2 regions of the Streptomyces sp. NBC_01260 genome follow, and region 1 is predicted to be linked to the other one. Evidence: riboswitches for the same ligand, from Rfam matches in the RefSeq annotation. Region 1 holds a riboswitch; the other holds the start of a gene.

Region 1 (5,378 bases):
GGCAGGACGGGTACGCCGTCGACCTCGGCCTCGCCGGACATCGACAGCACCGCGTACTCGAAGTCGGGGTCGAGCGGGAGGCGCGCCTCGGCTCCCCGGCTCAGGGCCAGGTCCGCGCCGACGATCGGGGTGTACGCGGTGCCGGGCGAGGTCGCGCCGTCGAGGTCTCCGAGGATCACGGTGGCGGTGAGGCCCGGGGCGGTGACCGTCGGCAGGTCGGAGTGGTGCTGGAAGTGCGGCTCGACGTCGCGGTGGGCGTCCGGGAGCGCAACCCAGAGCTGAGCGCCGTGCAGCAGCGCGGCGTGCGACCTGGGGCTCTCCTCGGAGTGGCTGATCGCCCGGCCCGAGGTCATCAGGCCGAGTTCGTACGGGCGGATCGTCGCCAGGCTGCCGAGGCTGTCGCGGTGCAGGACCTCGCCCTCGTGCAGCCAGCTGACCGTCTGCAGGCCCATGTGGGGATGGGGTGGCACCTGCATGCCGGGCTCGTCGGTGATGTCGTCGGGGCCGTAATGATCGACGAAGGCCCACGCACCGACCATGCGGCGGCCCAGATTGGGCAGCAGTCTGCGCACTTCGGTGGACTCCCCGAGCTTCACCCGGCGCGGGGTGAGGAGTTCACGTACCGGTTCGGCGACGACGAAGCCGCGCCCTCCACAGACGGAGGGCGCGGCCTGGCGATCGAGATTGCTCATGGCGCTCAACCTATTCCCGTGCGGGTCGGGGCGGGCGTCGCCCACGCCGAAAATTTAGTGGAATGTTAAACCATATCTTGGTGTTGTGGCGATTGGACGCGTACGGGACCGGCCCGGCGGCGTACCTCGACCGAAGAGGACGGATGAGCGACACCTACTACGAGTTCGGTACCGCCGCCGAGCGGTGGGAGCGCGCACAGTTCTTCTTCGGGGCGAAGGAGTACATGGTCGCCGCCCGGATTCTGGGCGGGCTCGTCGAGGAGGCGCCCGAGCAGGTCGCGCCGCGGTTGCTGCTGGCCAGGGCCTACTACCACTCGGCGCGGCTCGGCCGGGCCGAGACGGAGCTGCGCGCGGTGCTGGAGCTCGATCCCGTCGAGTACTACGCACGGCTGATGCTCGGCCGCACACTGGAGCGGCAGGGGCGCCGGACGGAGGCGGCCACGCACCTGCGGGTGGCGGCCGCGCTGTCCGGGGACTTCACCCCGACCGGCGGCGCGTAGCCGCAGGCCCCGGGAAACGCCGGAGGCCGGTGAACCATTGGGTACGGGCGGGCCGCGGCCGGAGGATATCCGGGTGCGGCCCGTTCCTGGCGCGTGATAGTCAGCTGAGTCATGACTGTTCTCGGCACGCCACGCCTCCTGCTCCGCCCGATAAGCGTCTCCGATGCCGAGCACGTGGTGGAGGGCCTGCCGCCGGACGGCGTCCGCTGGGCAGCCGGGTACCCCTCCCCGGGCGAGCGGGCGGCGGCCGCGCGCTTCCTCAACACCTGTGCGGACACCGGGGATCCGAGCCCGTTCGGCTCCTACGAGATACAGCTCGGCGAGGACGGGCCGGTGATCGGCGGGATAGGGTTCCACGGCGTACCCGACGGGGACGGGCACGTCACGATCGGTTATGGACTCGTGCCGTCGGTCCAGGGCATGGGGTACGCCTCCGAGGCGCTCCGCGCGCTGCTGCGGTTCGCCCGCGCCCGGGGCGTCGCCTGCGTGCACGGGGACGCCGACCTCGACAACCTCGCGTCCCAGCGCGTCATGACGGCCGCGGGCATGCGTCTGGTGAGGCAGGACTCGCTCCTGAAGCACTACCGGATGGACTGGGACGACGCGGTGCGGCAGGAGTGAGGCGGGGCCGGAGACGGCTGAACCCGCCGGGATCGCACCCTGCGGGTTCAGCCGTACTCCGGCCCGGACCGTGTCCGCGTCGGTCAGCCTGCGGCGGTGGCGGCTCGTTTCGCCGTTCCGCTGCCGGCCGTGACCGCCCCGGCCCTCGGCACCAGCAGCCGTTCGGTGAGGTAGCCGAAGACCAGGCCGAAGGTGGTCCAGAGCGTGAACTGGACCGCGAGCGTGGCCAGCCGGAACTGCCACAGCAGGGTGGCCGGGAAGTCCTTTCCGACCTCGTTGAACGAGGGCAGGAAGGCGTACGCGAGGCCGATCAGCAGCACATAGCCGGCCGCTGCGGTGATCGTCGCGTTCCAGGCACCCGTGCGGGGAGCCAGCCGCTTGCCGAGGATGACGGCGACGACGGCCAGCAGCACGCTGAGAGCGACCATCAGGAAGAACAGCGCGGTGCGTTTGCCGATGGTGTCGGGGTTGCCGACCGCCGGCGGATTCGCCGGGTACTTCAGGAACGGCACGACGTACACGGCCAGCAGGGCAGCTCCCGCGATCAGCGCCGCCGTGGCCCGCGGGCCGAACCGGCCCATCCGGCCGAGCGCGTAGCAGAAGACGAGTGCGGCGATGCCGCCGATGGCCACTCCGAAGACGAGTACGCCGGTGGCGAGGCCCGCGGTGGACTGCACGGTGCGGCTGACGAGTTCCTCGCCGCCGCCGTGGTCGTGGCTGTGCGCCTCTTCGAGGGCGATGGCCGCGTCCACGCGGGACTCACCGAGGCAGTAGGCGACGATCAGCGCGAGCGCGCCCGCGACGAGGCCGGCCAGCATGCCGCGGACCAGTAGAGCTCTGACAGATATGGAGTTCATGAGGGATTCCCCTGGATCAGCCCGGTGGGTCAGTGGCAGGGGAAACCGAGCAGGTGACGGCCGTCGTGGACCCACTCGTGCACGCCCGCGCCCGAGATGACGGAGGTGGCGCCCTGCTCGGCGCCGACGAAGTAGAGCAGGATCAGCATGACGACGCCGAAGAAGACCGCCCAAGGGGCAATGGCCTTGAGCGAGATGGGGGTGATGGCGGGTGCGCCGGTGGCGGGGGCAGCAGTCTGTGCCATGGCAGAACCTCCTGTGGGAACACGCGTCCCGATCGTGGTGCCTGAGACGAAGGTGCTGGGTCTGACTTACCGCACAGGTACGGGTTCACAGTGGCGCGACCGTGCCGGATTCTCACCGGACTTCCGTCACACCCTCGTCATGTCGTCGCGACCATACCGTCTGGGCGCGGGCGCCGCCATGGCGCCACCCGGGGCACCCCGGGGCCCGGATGCCGTGGTGTGCTTGACCAAGTGGGCACAGTTCAGGGAGTTGAGAGCGGTAATGACGGTACGGGTGATGTTGATCTCACCGGCGATGAACGCCGCGCTGCGCGAGGCCCGGTTCGCCGGCGACGCACCACTTGACGACTCCGGGCTCCGGCAGGCCCGGGCAGCCGCGGACGCGGTGTCGGCCGCGGGCAGGCGCCTGCGGGGACCGTCCCTGCGCTGCGCCACCACCGCGGACGCGCTGGGACTCCGGTGCCATCCCGAACACGCCCTGCGGGACTGGGAGATGGGCCGCTGGTCCGGCGCGCGGCTCACCGAGGTGAGCGCGGACGAGCCGGATCGGGTGGCGGCCTGGCTGGCGGATCCGTCCGCCGCTCCGCACGGGGGTGAGTCGCTGCTGGAGCTGTGCGCCCGAGTGGGCGCATGGCTCGACTCCTTGCGCGGGAGTGACGACGGCCCGGTGCTGGGGGTGGCCGAGCCTGCCGTGATCCGCGCCGCGGCCGTCCACGCACTGGACCTGCCGCCGCAGGCCTTCTGGCGGCTGGACGTGGCCCCGCTGACGGTCACGGAGCTCAGCGGCAGGTCGGGGCGGTGGAACCTGCGCTGCGGCCGGCCGCTCGCGGCGGAGCCGGAGACCTGACGAACGGACCGAGGGGCTGTGGGTTCGGTGTGTGCAAGAACTGTGGTCCGTACGGAGCCTTGACACGGTCTTGGTTCACTTCTTAAATCACGTAGTGAACTAAGGCCTCAACTCCCCCACGTGGCCGCCATGGCCCCACTTGTCATATGCATGGCGAGTCGCTTTTCCTCCGTCCTGTACGGAAAGGAAATTCCATGAGTTCCCCCCACCTGACCAGGCGCCTCCTGGTCTCGGCACTTTCGGTGCTCGCCCTCGTCTCGGCCACCTCCGGCTTCGCCTCCGGCGCCCCCGCACCGTCTCCCGCAGCGCAGGGATCCGTCACGGCCCAGGCGCCCGCCGCCGCGACGTTCACCGACGACTTCGACGGCGCCGCCGGTTCCGCCGTGGACGGCGGCAAGTGGCAGACCGAGACCGGTGACAACGTCAACAACCATGAGCGGCAGTACTACACGGCGGGCAGCAGCAATGCCGCGCTGGACGGTCAGGGCCATCTGGTCATCACCGCGCGCAAGGAGAACCCGAACAACTACCAGTGCTGGTACGGCACCTGCCAGTACACCTCCGCCCGGCTGAACACCTCGGGCAAGTTCACCCAGACCTACGGCCACGTCGAGGCCCGGATGAAGATCCCGCGCGGCCAGGGCATGTGGCCCGCCTTCTGGATGCTCGGTGACAACATCGGACAGGTCGGCTGGCCCAACTCCGGCGAGATCGACATCATGGAGAACGTCGGCTTCGAACCCTCCACCGTCCACGGCACCCTGCACGGCCCCGGCTACTCAGGCTCCGCGGGCATCGGCGCCGGATACACCCTCCCCGGCGGCCAGGCCTTCGCCGACGCCTTCCACACCTTCGCCATCGACTGGGCACCCGACTCCGTCACCTGGTCCGTCGACGGCAACGTCTACCAGCACCGCACCCCCGCCGACACCGGCGGCAACACCTGGGCCTTCAACAAACCCTTCTTCCTCATCCTCAACCTCGCCGTCGGCGGCTACTGGCCCGGCGACCCCGACAACAACACCACCTTCCCCCAGCAACTCGTCGTCGACCACGTACGCGTCACCACCAGCGACAGCCAGCCCCCGGCCTGAACGCCGCATGGTCCCGCCGGGCAGTCGGCCCGGCGGGACCATGCTGCCGACAAGAGATGCGGACGGGCTGGGCCGGGTCCCGGCCCGTCCATGAGCGCTACGCCCCCCGGTACGCCTCCAGCAGCCGCCGTGAAAGATAGACGTTACGAAGCCGTCAGCGCTGGATCAACCGGCTTGGAACAGGCCGTCCACGGCAGTACCAGCACCAGCGAACACGGGGGGGCGCCCAACTCGACCGTTCACCATCGGCCTGCGGGGCCCCTACTTCTTCGGTCAAGGGAATCGGGGCTGCGTCGAACCCTGGGGTCGGGCGGCATGACGGTGCGGCTGATCCCCAGTCGTAGTGGCGGTCGCCCTTGAGGCCGTGGCCGGTGCGCATCCGCATCCAGGAGCGGGCCGGGACGCAGCCGGCCAGGGCGGTAGTGGTGAAGCCTCCGCCTTTGGTGTCCAGGCGGTGATCGGAGCGTACGGCCAGGGCATAGTCGAAGCCGGGCGCTCGGGCCCCGGCCCTCCAGATCAAGC
Region 2 (5,378 bases), 6.4 Mb from region 1:
TCAAACCCAAGACAGCGGTGGCGATGTCCGCCGTTCTCAACCTCGTCGGCGCGTTCCTGTCGGTGGAGGTCGCCAAGACGATCTCCGGCGGGATCATCAACGAGAACGGCCTCAGAACCGAGGTCATCTTCGCGGCGCTCGTCGGCGCCATCCTGTGGAATCTGCTGACCTGGCTGGTCGGACTCCCGTCCAGCTCCTCCCACGCCCTCTTCGGCGGTCTGATCGGCGCCGCGGTGATGTCCGCGGGCTGGTCGTCGGTCGACGGCGGCACGGTCGTCACCAAGGTGCTGCTCCCCGCGGTCGCCGCCCCGGTCGTCGCCGGTCTGGCCGCGCTGCTGGCCACCAAGCTGACGTACCGGATCGGCGGGAAGGTCCGTAACGGCGCCCAGGAGAAGGCCACCGCCAAGGGCTACCGCGCCGGGCAGATCGCCTCCGCCGGGCTGGTCTCCCTCGCGCACGGCACCAACGACGCGCAGAAGACCATGGGCATCATCACGCTGGCCCTGGTCACCGGCGGGGTGCTCTCCCCCGGTTCGAACCCGCCGGTCTGGGTCATCGTCAGCGCCGGTCTGGCCATCGCGCTCGGCACCTACCTGGGCGGCTGGCGCATCATCCGCACCATGGGCAGCGGCCTCACCGACCTCAAGCCGCCGCAGGGCTTCGCCGCCCAGACCAGTGCGGCCACGGTCATCCTGGCCTCCTCGCACCTCGGCTTCTCCCTCTCCACCACCCAGTCCTGCTCCGGCGCCGTGATGGGCGCGGGCCTCGGCCGCCGGGGCGGTGTGGTCCGCTGGTCCACCGCCACCCGGATGTTCGTCGCCTGGGGTCTGACCCTGCCGGCCGCCGGTCTGGTCGGGGCGGGGGCGGAGTTCCTCACCAAGCAGGGCACCTGGGGTGTCGTGCTCGTCGCCGTGCTGCTGGTCGCGGGCTCCGGAGCGATCTGGATCCTGTCGCGCCGCCGGCCGGTCGGCCACGGCGATGTCGCGCCCGGCGGCCAGGACGGCGCTCCCCTCGCGGGCGACGCCGAACCCGCGGGCGTCGTCACCACGGCCATCGCGGCCGTCAGCCCGCCGCCCACCGCGGCCCAGGCGCAGCAGGACCTCAAGACCACCATCCCGGCCCCCGCCGGACCCGTGGCCGACCCGGCGCGACCCGCCACGGTGTGAGAGCGTCCGGGAACCGGGGGCGGCGTCGCGGGACGGGGCACGCGGATCTCCCGCGTTGCCGTCGGTCGATATGGCTCCGCCAGACCTCCCTCCCGCGCCTTGCGGCCGCACGCACCCCGGTCCCGCTCCTTCTCCCGCCCCCCGATTCCCGGACGCTCTAAGGACACATCCCCATGAACATCGACTGGGCAGCCCTCGGCACCGTCTTCGGTGTCTCTCTCGTCGCCACCGTCGCCCTGGTGGGCCTCTTCACCCTGGGCATCGTCGGCCTCTCCAAGCAGCCGGAACCGGCCGCGCAGGGCGGGCAGGCCGGCGGGTCCCTGATGCTGGCCCGCGCGGGCGCGTACGTCTGCTTCGGGCTGTGCGCGGCGGCGGTGGCCTACGGGATCTACATGATCGTCGCCTGACGGCCTCCGGGCCCCCGCAGGCCCCTTCCCGCTCCTGCTCATCGGGCCGGACGCACCTCGGGTGCGTCCGGCCCGATGTGGGTCTCAGCACACTGCACCGTCGCAGGTCAACGGTAGGTTGACTGACGTTCGCGGAGCGTGGTGGACTGCCGGAGCCATTACGGCGACAGCAGAGGAAGCCGGTGCGAATCCGGCGCGGTCCCGCCACTGTCACCGGGGAGCAGTCCCCCACCACCGGAAGTCACGGTCCACGCCAAGCGGACTGGAAGACCGGGGGAACTGCGGATCCGGGAGCCAGGAGACTCTCGTCGCCGGTCACGTCGAACCAGGGCGCGGACCCTGAGTGAGGACATATCGCCATGCCCGGCCGCCGTGCGTCCGTATCCGTGCCGCCCCTGCCACCAACTGCCCGCACGAGGGCCCTTCGAGGCGCAACGGCCGGCTGAACCGTGCGTGCCGATCGCATTTTCGCGTACGGCGCCACGGCCGGTCTGATCGGCGATCTGCTGCTCGGTGATCCCCGCCGGGGACATCCGGTCGCCGCCTTCGGGCGGGCCGCGGCAGGCGTCGAACGCCGTCTGTGGCGCGACCACCGCGGGTGGGGCGCACTGCACACCCTGGTCTGCGCCGGAGGCGCTGCCGGGGGTGCCGCGCTGGCCGCCCGCGCGCTGCGCCGCCGTCCCGCCGCGTCCGTGGCCCTGACCGCCGCCGCCACCTGGTCCGTCGTCGGCGGTACGTCGCTGGGGCGCGAGGCCCGGTCCATCGGTGACGCCCTCGCCGCGGGGGACCTCGGCCTGGCCCGTGAGCGGCTGCCCCATCTGTGCGGCCGCGACCCGCAGTCCCTGGACGGACCGCAGATCGCCCGCGCCGTGGTGGAGTCCGTCGCCGAGAACACCTCGGACGCCGTGGTCGGCGCCCTGGTGTGGGGTGCGCTGGGCGGGGTCCCCGGACTCGTCGGCTTCCGGGCCGCCAACACCCTCGACGCCATGGTCGGCCACAAGTCGCCCCGCTACCTGCGCTACGGCTGGGCCTCGGCCCGCCTCGACGACCTCGCGGGCTGGCCGGGCGCCCGGCTGACGGCGCTGCTCGCGGTAGCAGCCGGGGGCCGGCCCCGGGGAGCGCTGCGGGCCTGGCGGGCGGATGCCGCCAAGCACCCGAGCCCCAACGCGGGCCCCGTGGAGGCCTCCTTCGCGGGCGCCCTCGGCGTACGGCTCGGCGGCACCCTCGCCTACGGCGGCCGCGTCGAGCACCGCCCCGTGCTCAACGGGGAGACGGGCCGGGCGGTGGAGACCGAGGACATCGAACGCGCCGTACGGCTGTCGCGCCGGATCGGTGCGCTGGCCCTCGGCGTGAGCGTGGCGGCCCGGCCGGTCGCCGCCGCGGCCGCACGACGGATCACCTCGACGCGCGGCGCGGGGCCGGACGCCCCGGGTGCGCGCACCTCAGGACGGAGACCGACATGAGCGGCGGACTGCTGGTCGCCGGGACCACCTCGGACGCGGGCAAGAGCGTCGTCACGGCGGGCATCTGCCGCTGGCTGGTGCGCCGGGGCGTGAAGGTGGCGCCCTTCAAGGCGCAGAACATGTCCCTGAACTCCTTCGTCACCCGCGGGGGCGCCGAGATAGGCCGGGCCCAGGCCATGCAGGCCCAGGCCGCGCGGGTGGAGCCGACCGCGCTGATGAACCCGGTGCTGCTCAAGCCCGGCAGCGACCGCTCCAGCCAGGTCGTCCTGATGGGGCGCGCGGTCGGCGAGATGAGCGCCCGCGGCTACCACGGCGGCAGACAGGAGCAGTTGCTGTCCACCGTCGTGGACTGCCTGGAGCAGCTCCGGGGCACGTATGACGCGGTGATCTGCGAGGGCGCGGGCAGTCCGGCCGAGATCAATCTGCGGCGCACGGACATCGTGAACATGGGCATCGCGCGGGCGGCCCGCTTCCCGGTGATGGTCGTCGGAGACATCGACCGCGGCGGGGTCTTCGCGTCGTTCTTCGGTACGACGGCGCTGCTCGCCGCCGAGGACCAGGCGCTGATCGCCGGCTACCTGGTCAACAAGTTCCGCGGGGACGTGTCGCTGCTCGAACCCGGCCTGGACATGCTGCGCGATCTCACCGGACGGCCGACGTACGGGGTGCTGCCGTTCGCCCACGGCCTCGGCATCGACGAGGAGGACGGGCTGCGGGTCTCGCTGCGCGGCACCGTACGGGAGTCGGTCGTCGCCCCGCCGCACGGCGAGGACGTCCTGCGCGTCGCCGTGTGCGCGGTGCCCCTGATGTCGAACTTCACCGACGTCGACGCGCTGGCCGCCGAACCGGGAGTCGTCGTGCGGTTCGTGGACCGCGCCGAGGAACTGTCCGACGCCGACCTCGTCATCGTGCCCGGCACCCGCGGCACCGTGAAGGCGCTGGCCTGGCTGCGCGAGCGCGGGCTCGCCGACGCGCTGCTGCGGCGCGCCGCCGAGGGCCGCCCGGTCCTCGGCATCTGCGGCGGCTACCAGATCCTGGGCGAACACATCGAGGACGAGGTGGAGTCGCGCGCCGGGCAGGTCGACGCGCTCGGGCTGCTGCCCGTACGCATCCGCTTCGACCGTGAGAAGACCCTCGCCCGGCCGGTCGGCGAGGCGCTCGGTGCCCCCGTCGAGGGGTACGAGATCCACCACGGCGTCGCCGAGGTGCGGGGCGGCGAGCCGTTCCTCACCGACGGGCTGGGGCAGCGCCTCGACGGCTGCCGGTCCGGCGCCGTATGGGGCACCCACTGGCACGGCTCGCTGGAGAGCGACGCGTTCCGCCGCCGCTTCCTGACCGAGATCGCGCGGGCCTCCGGCCGCCGGTTCGTGCCCGCCCCCGACACCTGCTTCGCCGAGCTGCGCGAGGAGCAGCTCGACCGCCTCGGCGACCTGATCGAAGAACACGCGGACACCGATGCGCTGTGGCGTCTCATCGAGTCGGGCGCGCCGACGGGACTTCCCTTCATCGCCCCCGGAGCACCCGCGGCACCTGAAGCACCTGGAACCCGAAGGTGAGGGGACCGCGCCCCCTGGCCCCCGCCGCTCCATCGCCGCAGGGGCTCCAACGCCCGCCGCAACCGCTGGAATCCGCCGCCACCAAGGAGGCCTCGTGAGTACGCCGTATCCCTTCACCGCCATCGTCGGGCAGGACGATCTCCGCCTCGGCCTGCTGCTCAACGCCATCTCGCCGGCCGTCGGCGGGGTGCTGGTGCGCGGCGAGAAGGGCACCGCCAAGTCCACCGCCGTGCGCGCACTGGCCGCGCTCATGCCGCAGGTGTCCGTCGTCCCCGGATGCCGGTTCTCCTGCGACCCCGTGTCGCCCGATCCGGCGTGTCCCGACGGCCCCCACGAGTCCGCGTCCGGCGTGTCGCGGGCGGCGCGGACGGTCGAGCTGCCCGTCGGCGCTTCCGAGGACCGGCTCGTCGGGGCGCTCGACATCGAGCGGGCGCTCGCCGAGGGCGTGAAGGCCTTCGAGCCGGGCCTGCTCGCCGACGCGCATCGCGGGATTCTGTACGTGGACGAGGTCAACCTCCTCCACGACCATCTGGTGGACCTGCTGCTGGACGCGGCCGCCATGGGCGCCTCGTACGTGGAGCGCGAGGGCGTCTCCGTGCGCCATGCCGCCCGCTTCCTGCTCGTGGGGACGATGAACCCCGAAGAGGGCGAGCTGCGGCCGCAGTTGCTCGACCGCTTCGGGCTGACCGTCGAGGTCGCCGCGTCCCGGGAGACCGACCTGCGGGTGGAGGTGGTGCGCCGGCGTCTCGCGTACGACGACGATCCGGCCGGTTTCGCCTCGAAGTG

Evidence for each region. A riboswitch is a leader RNA that binds a small molecule or an ion and turns the genes downstream of it on or off. The one in region 1 is predicted to bind cobalamin.
Region 2: linked by a shared signal. The riboswitch ahead of OG322_RS30030 (cobalamin biosynthesis protein) and the one ahead of OG322_RS01475 (CbtB domain-containing protein) in region 1 are both predicted to bind cobalamin.

What each region holds. Positions count from the first base shown of each region.
Region 1 is NZ_CP108464.1:306,175-311,552, forward strand. It holds gene OG322_RS01455 (pirin family protein) at 1-692, opposite strand, end outside; gene OG322_RS01460 (tetratricopeptide repeat protein) at 836-1,192, shown strand; gene OG322_RS01465 (GNAT family N-acetyltransferase) at 1,304-1,813, shown strand; gene OG322_RS01470 (CbtA family protein) at 1,897-2,670, opposite strand; gene OG322_RS01475 (CbtB domain-containing protein) at 2,700-2,915, opposite strand; adenosylcobalamin (AdoCbl) riboswitch at 2,961-3,054, opposite strand; gene OG322_RS01480 (histidine phosphatase family protein) at 3,178-3,762, shown strand; partial or broken gene OG322_RS01485 (glycoside hydrolase family 16 protein) at 3,957-4,841, shown strand.
Region 2 is NZ_CP108464.1:6,731,768-6,737,145, reverse strand. It holds gene OG322_RS30040 (inorganic phosphate transporter) at 1-1,166, shown strand, start outside; gene OG322_RS30035 (hypothetical protein) at 1,340-1,573, shown strand; cobalamin riboswitch at 1,746-1,878, shown strand; gene OG322_RS30030 (cobalamin biosynthesis protein) at 2,023-3,036, shown strand; gene OG322_RS30025 (cobyric acid synthase) at 3,033-4,592, shown strand; gene OG322_RS30020 (putative cobaltochelatase) at 4,687-5,378, shown strand, end outside.